One region of the Achromobacter pulmonis genome, then DNA from elsewhere that is predicted to be linked to it. Evidence: predicted binding sites of a transcription regulator. Region 1 holds the regulator's gene; the other holds the start of a gene.
The links. Region 1 encodes LexA, which represses DNA repair genes until DNA is damaged. Its sites were predicted from a motif close to ACTGTATNNNNATACAGT; they were not measured.
Positions count from the first base shown of each region.

Region 2: the regulator LexA is predicted to act here: its motif matches at 2,268-2,285, upstream of recA (recombinase RecA).

Region 1 covers NZ_JAIFOT010000001.1:4,154,037-4,159,893, forward strand. The annotation lists gene lon (endopeptidase La) at 196-2,646, shown strand; gene lexA (transcriptional repressor LexA) at 2,760-3,410, opposite strand; gene K2W61_RS19145 (amino acid aminotransferase) at 3,570-4,769, opposite strand; gene uvrB (excinuclease ABC subunit UvrB) at 4,847-5,857, shown strand, end outside.
Region 2 covers NZ_JAIFOT010000001.1:77,426-83,282, forward strand. The annotation lists gene K2W61_RS00375 (LysR family transcriptional regulator) at 1-258, shown strand, start outside; gene recX (recombination regulator RecX) at 318-935, opposite strand; gene recA (recombinase RecA) at 1,040-2,104, opposite strand; gene K2W61_RS00390 (response regulator transcription factor) at 2,464-3,153, shown strand; gene K2W61_RS00395 (sensor histidine kinase N-terminal domain-containing protein) at 3,269-4,645, shown strand; gene K2W61_RS00400 (MFS transporter) at 4,934-5,857, shown strand, end outside.

The sequences.
Region 1 (5,857 bases):
CCGATTGAACGCACACTGGCGGGGCGTGTCCAATAAAAAGATACCGGCGCCGTTTTTTTTGCCGTTTTGTTTATCCGGCCGCCGGGATCTTGAATTTTCGGCTATTGTTCCCATAACAGACGTAACTGATGGGGCTGTCCGGGTATTCCCGGTCATCCTGTCCCCGATACGCCGAGTCATACCGAGGAACCTCCTATGTCTGCCAGCCAGACCCTGCCTTCCGACCCGATCGACCTCCCCCTGCTGCCACTGCGCGATGTCGTAGTGTTCCCGCACATGGTCATCCCGCTGTTCGTCGGCCGTCCGCGCTCTATCCGCGCGCTCGAGGTTGCGATGGAAGCGGGCAAGAGCATCATGCTGGTGGCCCAGAAATCCGCCGGCAAGGATGATCCCACTCCCGAAGACGTCTACGAGATCGGCTGCGTCGCCGGCATCCTGCAGATGCTCAAGCTGCCCGATGGCACCGTCAAGGTGCTGGTCGAAGGTACCCAGCGTGCCCGCATCAACAGCATCGAAGACGCCGATTCGCACTTCACCTGCCAGGTCACCCCGATCGAGCCGGACGCCGTCCAGGGCTCCGAGACCGAGGCCCTGCGCCGTGCGATCGTGGCCCAGTTCGAACAGTACGTAAAACTCAACAAGAAGATCCCACCGGAGATCCTGACCTCGCTCGCCGGGATCGATGACGCCGGTCGCCTGGCCGACACGATCGCCGCGCATCTGCCGCTGAAGCTCGAGCAGAAGCAGAAGATGCTCGAGATCGTCGGCACCTCCGAGCGCCTCGAAGGCTTGCTCACGCAGCTGGAAACCGAAATCGACATCCTCCAGGTCGAGAAGCGAATCCGCGGCCGCGTGAAGAAGCAGATGGAAAAGAGCCAGCGCGACTACTATCTGAATGAGCAGGTCAAGGCCATTCAGAAGGAGTTGGGCGAAGGCGAAGAGGGCGCCGATATCGAGGAGCTCGAAAAGAAGATCATCGCCGCGCACATGCCCAAGGAGGCGCGCAAGAAGGCCGATGCCGAGCTCAAGAAGCTCAAGCTCATGTCGCCCATGTCGGCCGAAGCCACCGTGGTGCGCAACTACATCGATACGCTCATCAATCTCCCCTGGAGGAAGAAGAGCAAGATCAACAATTCCATCTCCAACGCCGAGACCGTGCTCGACAACGATCACTACGGCCTGGAGAAGGTGAAGGAACGCATCCTCGAATACCTCGCCGTGCAACAGCGCGTGGACAAGGTCAAGGCGCCGATCCTGTGCCTGGTCGGTCCTCCGGGGGTCGGCAAGACCTCGCTGGGCCAGTCCATCGCCAAGGCCACGAACCGCAAGTTCGTGCGCATGGCGCTGGGCGGCGTGCGCGACGAAGCCGAGATCCGCGGCCATCGTCGTACGTACATCGGCTCGATGCCCGGCAAGATCGTCCAGAACATGTCGAAGGTCGGCGTGCGCAATCCCCTGTTCCTGCTCGATGAAATCGACAAGCTGGGCATGGATTTCCGCGGCGATCCTTCGTCGGCGCTGCTCGAAGTGCTGGACCCGGAACAGAACCATACGTTCCAGGACCACTACATCGAAGTCGACTTCGATCTGTCGGACGTCATGTTCGTGGCCACCAGCAACACGCTGAACATTCCGCCGGCCCTGTTGGACCGGATGGAAGTGATCCGCCTGTCCGGCTACACCGAGGAAGAAAAAATCCACATCGCCCGCGACCATCTGCTGCCCAAGCTGATGAAGAACAACGGCGTCAAGGAGTCCGAGCTGACGGTCGACGACAGCGCGCTGCGCGATATCGTGCGCTACTACACCCGCGAAGCCGGTGTGCGTGCGCTCGAACGCGAAGTGGGCAAGATCTGCCGCAAGGTGATCAAGCAACTGCTGACCCAGAGCGACCGCGCCAAGGCCGAAGGCAAGCCCTTCGAGGTCAAGCCGGTCAACGTGACGGGCGACAACCTCAGCGATTACCTCGGCGTGCGCCGCTACACCTTCGGCATGGCCGAAAAGGAAAACCAGATCGGTCAGGTGACCGGCCTGGCCTGGACCGAAGTCGGTGGCGACCTGCTCACGATCGAAGTGGCGGACATGCCTGGCAAGGGCGTGATCCAACGCACCGGTTCGCTGGGCGACGTGATGAAGGAATCGGTCGAGGCGGCCCGTACGGTGGTGCGCTCGCGGGCACGGCGCCTGGGCTTTGCCGACAGTGTGTTCGAGAAGCACGACATGCACGTGCACGTGCCGGAAGGCGCGACGCCCAAGGACGGCCCGTCCGCTGGTATCGCGATCACCACCGCCATGGTGTCGGCGTTGTCGCGCATCCCGGTGCGCGCCGACGTCGCCATGACCGGCGAGATCACGCTGCGTGGCGAAGTCCTGCCGATCGGCGGCTTGAAGGAAAAGCTGCTGGCCGCGCATCGTGGCGGCATCAAGACGGTCTTGATTCCGGAAGAAAACGTCAAGGATTTGGCGGAGATTCCGGACAACGTCAAGAACCATCTTGAGATCGTGCCGGTGCGCTGGATCGACAAGGTGCTGGAGCTGGCCCTGGAACGCCTGCCCGAGCCGCTGGCGGAAGACGAAGCGGTCAAGGAACCGCTGGTCGCCAAGCCGGCCGAACCTGGCTCGACGGACCCGGTGCTCAAGCACTGATCCCGTCCCGAGGCGGCCCGCTAGGGTCTGCCCAAAAAGAAACCCCGCACGAGCGGGGTTTCTTTTTTTAGCGCGGCCGTTGGGCCGGCGTCCGTTCCCGGAAGGGGCGGGACTCAGTGCAGGGCGTGCGGGCGGATCAGGCCGACGGCAATGCCTTCCAGGGCGAATTCCTGGTCGGCTTCGACCACGATGACGTTGAAGTCGGGGTTCTCGGGCAGCAATTCCACGCGGCCGTTCTGGCGCTGCAGCCGCTTGACGGTGACGTCGTCGCCCAACCGGGCCACCACGATCTGGCCGTTGCGTGCTTCAGAGGCCTTCTTGACGGCCAGCAGGTCGCCTTCGAGGATGCCCGCATCGCGCATGCTCATGCCGCGCACCTTGAGCAGGTAATCGGGAGCCTGGGCGAACAGGCTGGGATCGACGCCGATCTCGCGCTCGACATGTTCGGCGGCCAGGATCGGGCTGCCGGCCGCCACACGGCCCACCAGCGGCAGCAGCAGTTGTGCCAGGCCGGGCAAAGGCAGCGGCGCCTGGGCCGGCGCGGAGGAGGCGTCTTTCAGGCGGATGCCGCGCGAGGCGCCGGCGGTGAGCTCGATGGCGCCCTTGCGCGCGAGGGCCTTGAGATGGTCTTCGGCCGCGTTGGGCGAGCGGAACCCCAGGGCCTGGGCGATCTCGGCGCGGGTGGGCGGAAAGCCGGTGCGCGCGACGGTTTGCCGGATGAGGTCCAGGATTTGCTGTTGACGATCAGTGAGTTTGCTGGCCATGGCGGTGATCCGATTCGAAGCGGACTGTACATATATACAGCGGCATTCTGGGGGACATAACGCAAAAATGCAAGCGCTGATCAGATCGCGGCGGCGGCCGCCAATGAAAAACGGGACCCGTGGGTCCCGTTTTTGGATACTGCCTGCCTTCTGGATGCCCTACAGCACCGCAGCGATGCCCTTGGCCACCTGATCGATGTTGCCGCTGTTGAGCGCGGCCACGCAGATGCGGCCGCTGGAGACGGCGTAGACGCCGTGCTCTTCACGCAGGCGGTCGACCTGGGCCGAGGTCAGGCCCGAATAGGAGAACATGCCGCGCTGCTGCAGCACGAAGCTGAAGTCCTGCTTGCCGCCGTGTTCCTTGATCTTCTCGACCAGCTGCTTGCGCATCAGGCGGATGCGATCGCGCATCGCGCCGAGTTCTTCTTCCCACATGGCGAACAGCTCGGGCGAGTTCAGCACCGTGGAGACGATGGTGCCGCCGTGGGTGGGCGGGTTGGAGTAGTTGGTGCGGATGACGCGCTTGAGCTGGCTCAGCACGCGGGTGGCTTCGTCCTTGCTGCCGGCCACGACGGTCAGGGCGCCGACCCGCTCGCCGTACAGCGAGAACGACTTCGAGAACGACGAACTGATGAACATGGTCAGGTCGAGATCGGCGAACAGGCGCACGACTGCCGCGTCTTCATAGAGGCCGTCGCCGAAGCCCTGGTAGGCGATGTCCAGGAACGGCACCAGCTTGTTTTCCTTGACGACCGCGGCGATCTGCTTCCATTGGTCGAAGGTGGGGTCAACGCCGGTGGGGTTGTGGCAGCAGGCGTGCAGCACGACGATGGTCTGGGCCGGGGCGGCCTTCAGGGCGGCCAGCATGCCGTCGAAGTTCAGGCCGCGGGTGGCAGCATCATAGTAGGCGTAGGTGCCCACTTCGAAGCCGGCGCGTTCGAACAGCGCGCGGTGGTTCTCCCAGCTGGGATCGCTGATCAGGACCTTGGAGGCCGGCAGCAGCTGGCGCAGGAAGTCGGCGCCGATCTTGAGGGCGCCGGTGCCGCCCAGGGCCTGGGTGGTCAGGACACGGCCGGCGGCCGCCAGCGGCGAGTCCTTGCCGAGCAGCAAGGCTTGCGCGCCCTGGTTGTAACCGGCGATGCCTTCGATCGGCAGGTAGCCGCGGGCGGCGGCGGCCTCGACGCGGGCGATTTCGGCCTTGCGCACCGCACCCAGCAGCGGAATGCGGCCCTGGTCGTCGTAATACACGCCCACGCCCAGATTGACTTTACCGGGGCGGGTGTCCGCGTTGTATTGTTCGTTCAGGCCAAGGATGGGGTCGCGCGGCGCGAGTTCGACGGAATCGAAAAGGGTGCTCATGGGACTCTGCTGAGGGTGAGTGGACGCAGTCGGAAGTGCTGTGGATAATGGGGGGTTTACCCTGGGAACAGTCTAGCATGCCTAAGAGCCCGATAGACCCGAGCGCGGCGGGTGCCGCGGCCGCTGAAGCGACGGCCGTTGCCGTCGCCGGGGCAACCGCAGGAGCGAACGCCGGGGCGACAGGCGGCTATGTCGATTTTCCCGGCAGCCCGTTTCACTTGTACCAGCCCTATCCGCCCGCTGGCGACCAGCCCAACGCGATAACGGGGCTGGTCCAGGGTGTGCAGGACGGCCTCATGTACCAGACCCTGCTGGGTGTGACCGGTTCGGGCAAGACCTACACCATGGCCAACGTCATCGCCCAGCTCGGGCGGCCGGCGCTGGTGTTGGCGCCCAACAAGACCCTGGCGGCGCAGTTGTACGCGGAGATGCGCGAGTTCTTTCCCAAGAACGCGGTGGAGTACTTCGTCTCGTACTACGATTACTACCAGCCGGAAGCCTACGTGCCCACGCGCGACCTGTTCATCGAGAAGGACTCGTCGATCAACGAGCACATCGAGCAGATGCGCCTGTCGGCCACAAAAAGCCTGCTGGAGCGGCGCGACACCATCATCGTCGGCACCGTGTCGTGCATCTACGGTATCGGCAACCCGGGTGACTACCACGCCATGGTGCTGATCCTGCGCGCCGGCGACCAGATCTCGCGGCGCGAGATCCTGGCGCGGCTGGTGGCCATGCAATACACCCGCAACGACGCGGAATTCACGCGAGGCGTGTTCCGCGTGCGTGGCGAAACCATCGACATCTTTCCGGCCGAAAGCGCCGAGCTGGCGCTGCGCCTGACGCTGTTCGACGATGAAATCGAAAGCCTCGAGCTGTTCGATCCGCTGACCGGCCGCATTCGCCAGAAGCTGCCGCGCTTCACGGTCTACCCTGGCTCGCACTATGTGACGCCGCGCGATACCGTACTGCGTGCCATCGAGACGATCAAGGAAGAGCTGCGCGAACGCACCAAGCGCTTCGTCGACGACGGCCATCTGGTCGAGGCCCAGCGGCTCGAGCAGCGCACCCGTTTCGACCTGGAAATG
Region 2 (5,857 bases), 4.1 Mb from region 1:
AAGGCGGAATTGACGCCGATCATCGCGCAATTGGTGGCGAGCAACCGCGGCGTAGCGGCCCTGCCCAACTGGGCCCTGACCGAATACATGAACCAGGGTTGGCTGCGGCTGTGCCGCCTGGGGCCGCAGGGGGTGTGGCGTACCCTGTACGCCACCGTGCGCAGCGAGGACACCGATGCCTCGTATATCGGCGAGTTCCTGACGCTGACGCGTGACGTCTGCTTCAAGACGCTGAACGGCATCAAGTCGGCGAAATAGGCGAAAAGCCGAAGCGACCGGCGCCTGAACCCTGGCGCCGCGCCGGGCGCGCGGGCGGCTCAATCGTCGTCGCCCGCCCCCACGATGCGGCGGATGACGTCGTGCGCGAACCCCCGGCTGGCCAGGAAACGGGCCTGCTTGGCATACGCGGCGCGATCCTCGGGCTTGGCCCCGAAGCGCTTCTGCCAGACCTCGAGCGCGCGCTCGTATTCCGTGGCACGCAATTGTTCGCGCAATTCGGACACCTGGGCGTCATCCACGCCGTGCTGGCGCAGTTCCCGCACGATGCGCGCCGCGCCCTGGCGCGAAGCGCGCCGATGCACCAGGCTTTGTGCAAAGCGCTCGGTCGACAGCCATCCCTCTTTTTCCAGCGCATCCAGCACGCGCCCGACCTCGTCGGGATCTTCGGCGTGGGGCGCGAGTTTGCGCGCCAGTTCGTCGCGGGCATGCTCGCGCCGCGACAGATAGCCGACCGCGCGCATCTTGAGCGACGGCCCCTTGCGGGGCGTGCGTGACTGGCCTGCGGCCGGCTCCTGGTCGGCGGCCGCGGTGGAGTCGGCAGCCCGCCGCAGGTCCGACGTGCGGCGCAGGCCCTCTGGCTTGGCCACGGTCTCGAACTCATCGTCCAGGCGGGCGCGCAAGCGGTCGGCGGACGTGACGGGCGGTTTCCAGCTCATGCACTTACTCCATGTGCCAGCGGCAGGTCTCCCGGAACGGGAGCCTGCCGCTGGCGGCCGCCGGGCTGACGGGCCCGGTGCAATCCGGTGATGCCGTGGCGGGATTACTCGCCGCTATCGTCTTCGGCGGTGGGCACGAATTCCGCGGCGCGGCTGACGATGCCCTGGTTCTCGCGCACCCGGTTCTCGATTTCGATGGCCAGTGCCTTGTGCTCTTTCAGGTATTCACGGACGTTGTCCTTGCCCTGGCCGATGCGATTGCCGTTGTAGCTGTACCAGGCGCCAGACTTGTCCACCACATTGGCGGCCACGCCCAGGTCGATGATTTCGCCTTCGCGCGAGATGCCGGCGCCATACATGATGTCGAACTCGGCCTGCTTGAACGGCGGCGCGACCTTGTTCTTGACCACCTTGACGCGGGTTTCGTTGCCGACGACCTCGTCGCCCTTCTTGATCGAGCCGATGCGGCGGATGTCCAGGCGCACGGACGAGTAGAACTTGAGCGCGTTGCCGCCGGTGGTGGTTTCGGGGTTGCCGAACATCACGCCGATCTTCATGCGGATCTGGTTGATGAAGATGACCATGCAGTTGGTCTTCTTGATGGTGGCGGTCAGCTTGCGCAGCGCCTGGCTCATCAGGCGGGCCTGCAGGCCAGGCAGCGAATCGCCCATTTCGCCTTCGATTTCGGCCTTGGGCACCAGGGCCGCGACCGAGTCGACCACGATCAGGTCGACCGACCCCGAGCGCACCAGCGCGTCGGTGATTTCCAGCGCCTGCTCGCCCGTATCAGGCTGCGAGATCAGCAGGTCGGCCAGGTTGACGCCAAGCTTCGAGGCATATTGCACGTCGAGGGCGTGTTCGGCGTCGACGAAGGCGCAGGTGCCGCCCAGCTTCTGCATTTCAGCCACGACCTGCAGGGTCAGCGTGGTCTTGCCCGAGGATTCGGGACCGTAGATCTCCACCACGCGGCCACGCGGCAGGCCGCCGACGCCCAGCGCGATGTCCAGGCCCAGCGAGCCCGTGGACACCACCTGGATGTCGTGCGAGACCTCGTTGTCGCCATAGCGCATGATCGAGCCCTTGCCGAACTGCTTTTCGATCTGCGAGAGCGCGGCGGCCAGCGCCTTGGCTTTTTCCGAAGCGGCGGCCTTGGTGGTTTTGTCGTCCATGTAGTGTCCTGTCGGGTCTGAGTCTGTAACGTATCGGATGTCGGGGCGCGGCACGGGTACCGGTCAGCGCGGGTTGTCGCAAGGGGTTGATCGAAACGGTGTCGAAGCGGTGGATCCAGGCTGCGATCAGAAAGCGATAGCGCAGATTATGGCATCGGATTGTACTGTACAAAAAAACAGTGTGCCAGGGTTTTCCACGTATTCCCTGAGTGGGCAAGCCCGGCCCCGTGTGACAGAATCGGGAAAAAAACAGGCGCTGTGTCCCCATTGCGCCCCCCCGGCCCGCCGCCCCGGCTATCCATCCCAGGGCGGCGTACGCGCGCCGCTGGCGCGGCGAGCTCTCCTTCTTTCGATAGCCCATGCGCATCCTGATCGCGGAAGACGACAGTATCCTGGCCGACGGCCTGTCACGCTCGTTGCGCCACAACGGCTATGCGGTCGATGCCGTGCGCGACGGCCTGGCCGCCGACTCGGCGCTGGCGGCCCAGGCCTTCGACCTGCTCATCCTGGACCTCGGCCTGCCGCAACTGGCTGGCCTGGAGGTCCTGCGCCGGTTGCGGGCCCGCAATTCGGCCCTGCCCGTCCTGATCCTGACCGCCGCCGACAGCATCGAGCAGCGCGTCAAGGGGCTGGACCTGGGCGCCGACGACTACATGGCCAAGCCGTTCGCCCTGTCCGAACTGGAGGCGCGGGTGCGCGCTCTGACCCGGCGCGGCGCCGGCGGCGGCGCCACGCTGCTCAAGCATGGCCGCCTGGTGTTCGACCAGACCGGGCGCGTAGCCATGGTCGATGACCAGACGCTCGACTTGTCCGCGCGAGAGGTCAGCCTGCTCGAAATCCTGTTGACGCGCAGCGGCCGCATGGTCAGCAAGACCCAATTGGTCGACCACCTGTGCGAATGGGGCGAGGAAGTCAGCACCAACGCCATCGAAGTCTACGTGCACCGCCTGCGCAAGAAACTCGAACCCAGCGGCGTGAAGATCGTGACGGTGCGCGGCCTGGGTTATTGCCTCGAACGGGACCAGGGTGCGGCCTACCTCGCAAGCTGAACCGCCACAGCCGGAGGCGCTCAACCAGGAAGCGCTGGATGTGATGCGGGCCGGGGCCCGCGGCCCCAGCTTTGCGCCGCCGCAGCGTTCGCTGCTGGGCGAGATCCTCGACTGGATGCTGGCGCCGCTGTTCCTGCTGTGGCCCATGAGCGTCGCCATCACCTACGTGGTGGCGCAGAACATCGCCAACGTGCCGTACGACCGCGCGCTGGCCAACAATCTGCATGTACTGACGCGCCAGGTCCATGCGCAGGACGGCCGCGCGGTGCTGCGCATGACCGATGCGGCGCGCGACGTGCTGCGCGCCGATGAGACCGACAGCGTGTTCTGGCTGGCGCTGGGCAGCCGCGGCGAGTACCTGGGCGGCGACCGCGCCCTGCCTCTGCCGGCCTCGGTCGGCCAGCCGCGCCCCGGCGAAGTGCAGTACCAGGACGACACCCTGCGTGGTTTCGGCGTCCGGCTCGCGTTCACCTGGGTCGATCTGAACCTGCCCAATACGCAGCCGGCGCTGCTGATCGTGGCCGAGACGGTCGAAAAGCGCACACAACTGGCCAACGACATCATCAAGGGCGTGATCATCCCGCAGTTCGTGGTCCTGCCGATCGCCGTGCTGCTGGTGTGGTTCGGCCTGTCGCGTGGCGTGGCGCCGCTGAACGCGCTGCAACAGCGCTTGCGGGCGCGCCGGCCCGACGACCTCTCGCCCATCGATGAACGCGCCGCGCCGTCCGAGATTGCGCCGCTGGTGGCGGCCATGAATGACCTGCTCGACCGCCTCTCGGCCAACGTCCAGGCGCAACGCCGCTTCGTCGCCGACGCCGCGCATCAGCTGAAGACGCCCCTGGCCGGGCTGCGCACCCAGGCCGAGCTGGCGCTGCGCGATGCCAGCCCAGAAGAGATGCAGGCCAGCCTGCGCCAGTTGGTGACCGGCTCCGAACGCGCCACCCGGCTGGTGAATCAACTGCTGCTGCTGGCGCGGGCGGAAAACCCCAGCGCCATCGGCCTGGCCGCGACCGACCTCAATGCCATCGCCTACGAGCAGGCGATGCAGTGGGTGCCGCTGGCGCTGTCGCTCGGCACCGACCTGGGCTTCGAGGGCTCTGAAACGCCGGTGCAGATCAACGGCAACCCGCTGTTGCTGGCCGAGCTGCTCAACAACCTGATCGACAACGCCTTGCGCTATACGCCGCGGGGCGGGCACATCACGGTGCGCGTGCAGCGTCAGGGCGAACAGGGCATTCTGGAAGTGGAAGACTCCGGCCCTGGCATCGCCCCGGAAGAACGCGAGCGCGTCTTCGACCGTTTTTACCGGGTGCTGGGCACCCTGTCGGACGGCAGCGGGCTGGGCCTGGCGATCGTCCGGGAGATCGCGCAGAAACACCAGGCGACCGTGCTCATCAGCGATCATCCGACGCCCCACTCCGACCTGCCGGGCACCCGCATCCGCCTGGTGTTCCCACTCTATGCCGAGCCCGCCGGCGCCGCCGGCGACTAAGGCCGGTTCCTATCGACAAGGCGCCCCGCACAGGCCACACGCCGCCGGAGGAACGCGCCACCATCCGCCATGAGTTCCCCACTCCGTCCCTAGGACTATCCCTAACTCTCCCTAATGAAGTTTCTTTTTGTTGCAATTTTAAGATTCAGGTAAGGATCGCGTCAGAACCTAGTCAGCCTCACGTTTCAACCTTGTCATAGCTCGATGTCGGTGCTGCCGGCGGAGGGTCAAGCACGGCGGAAAACCGCCGGCCAGAAAAATCGAGGAGACATCATGAGCACAACTACCATGGCAGGCCGCGGTCCATCCGCGGATCCGCGCCCGATGACCAAGGATGAACGCCGCGTCATCTTTGCCTCGTCGCTGGGCACGGTGTTTGAGTGGTACGACTTCTACCTTTACGGTTCGCTGGCCGCGATCATTGCCCAGCACTTCTTTTCCGGCGTGAACCCGACCGCGGGCTTCATCTTCGCGCTGCTGGCGTTTGCCGCCGGCTTTGCGGTGCGCCCCTTCGGCGCGCTGGTGTTCGGCCGCCTGGGCGATCTGGTCGGACGCAAGTACACCTTCTTGGTCACCATCGTGATCATGGGCCTGTCCACCTTCCTGGTGGGCGTGCTGCCCAGCTACGCCAGCATCGGCCTGGCCGCCCCCGCCATCCTGATCCTCCTGCGCCTGCTGCAAGGCCTGGCGCTGGGCGGCGAATACGGTGGCGCCGCCACCTACGTCGCCGAGCACGCGCCCCACGGCCGCCGTGGCTTCTATACGTCCTGGATTCAGACCACCGCCACGCTCGGCCTGTTCCTGTCACTGCTGGTGATCCTGGGCATCCGCACGGTCATGGGTGAAGACGATTTCAAGGCTTGGGGCTGGCGCATCCCGTTCCTGATCTCGGTCGTGCTGCTGGGCATCTCGGTGTGGATCCGCCTGCAACTGAACGAGTCGCCGACCTTCAAGCGCATGAAGGAAGAAGGCAAGGGCTCGAAGGCCCCGATCGCCGAATCATTCGGCCAATGGAAGAACCTGAAGGTCGTGCTGCTGGCGCTGCTGGGCCTGACCGCCGGCCAGGCCGTGGTCTGGTACACGGGCCAGTTCTATGCCCTGTTCTTCCTGACGCAGACCCTGAAGGTCGATGCCAATACCGCCAACATCATGATCGCGGTCGCGCTGCTGATCGGCACCCCGTTCTTCGTGATATTCGGCGCACTGTCGGAC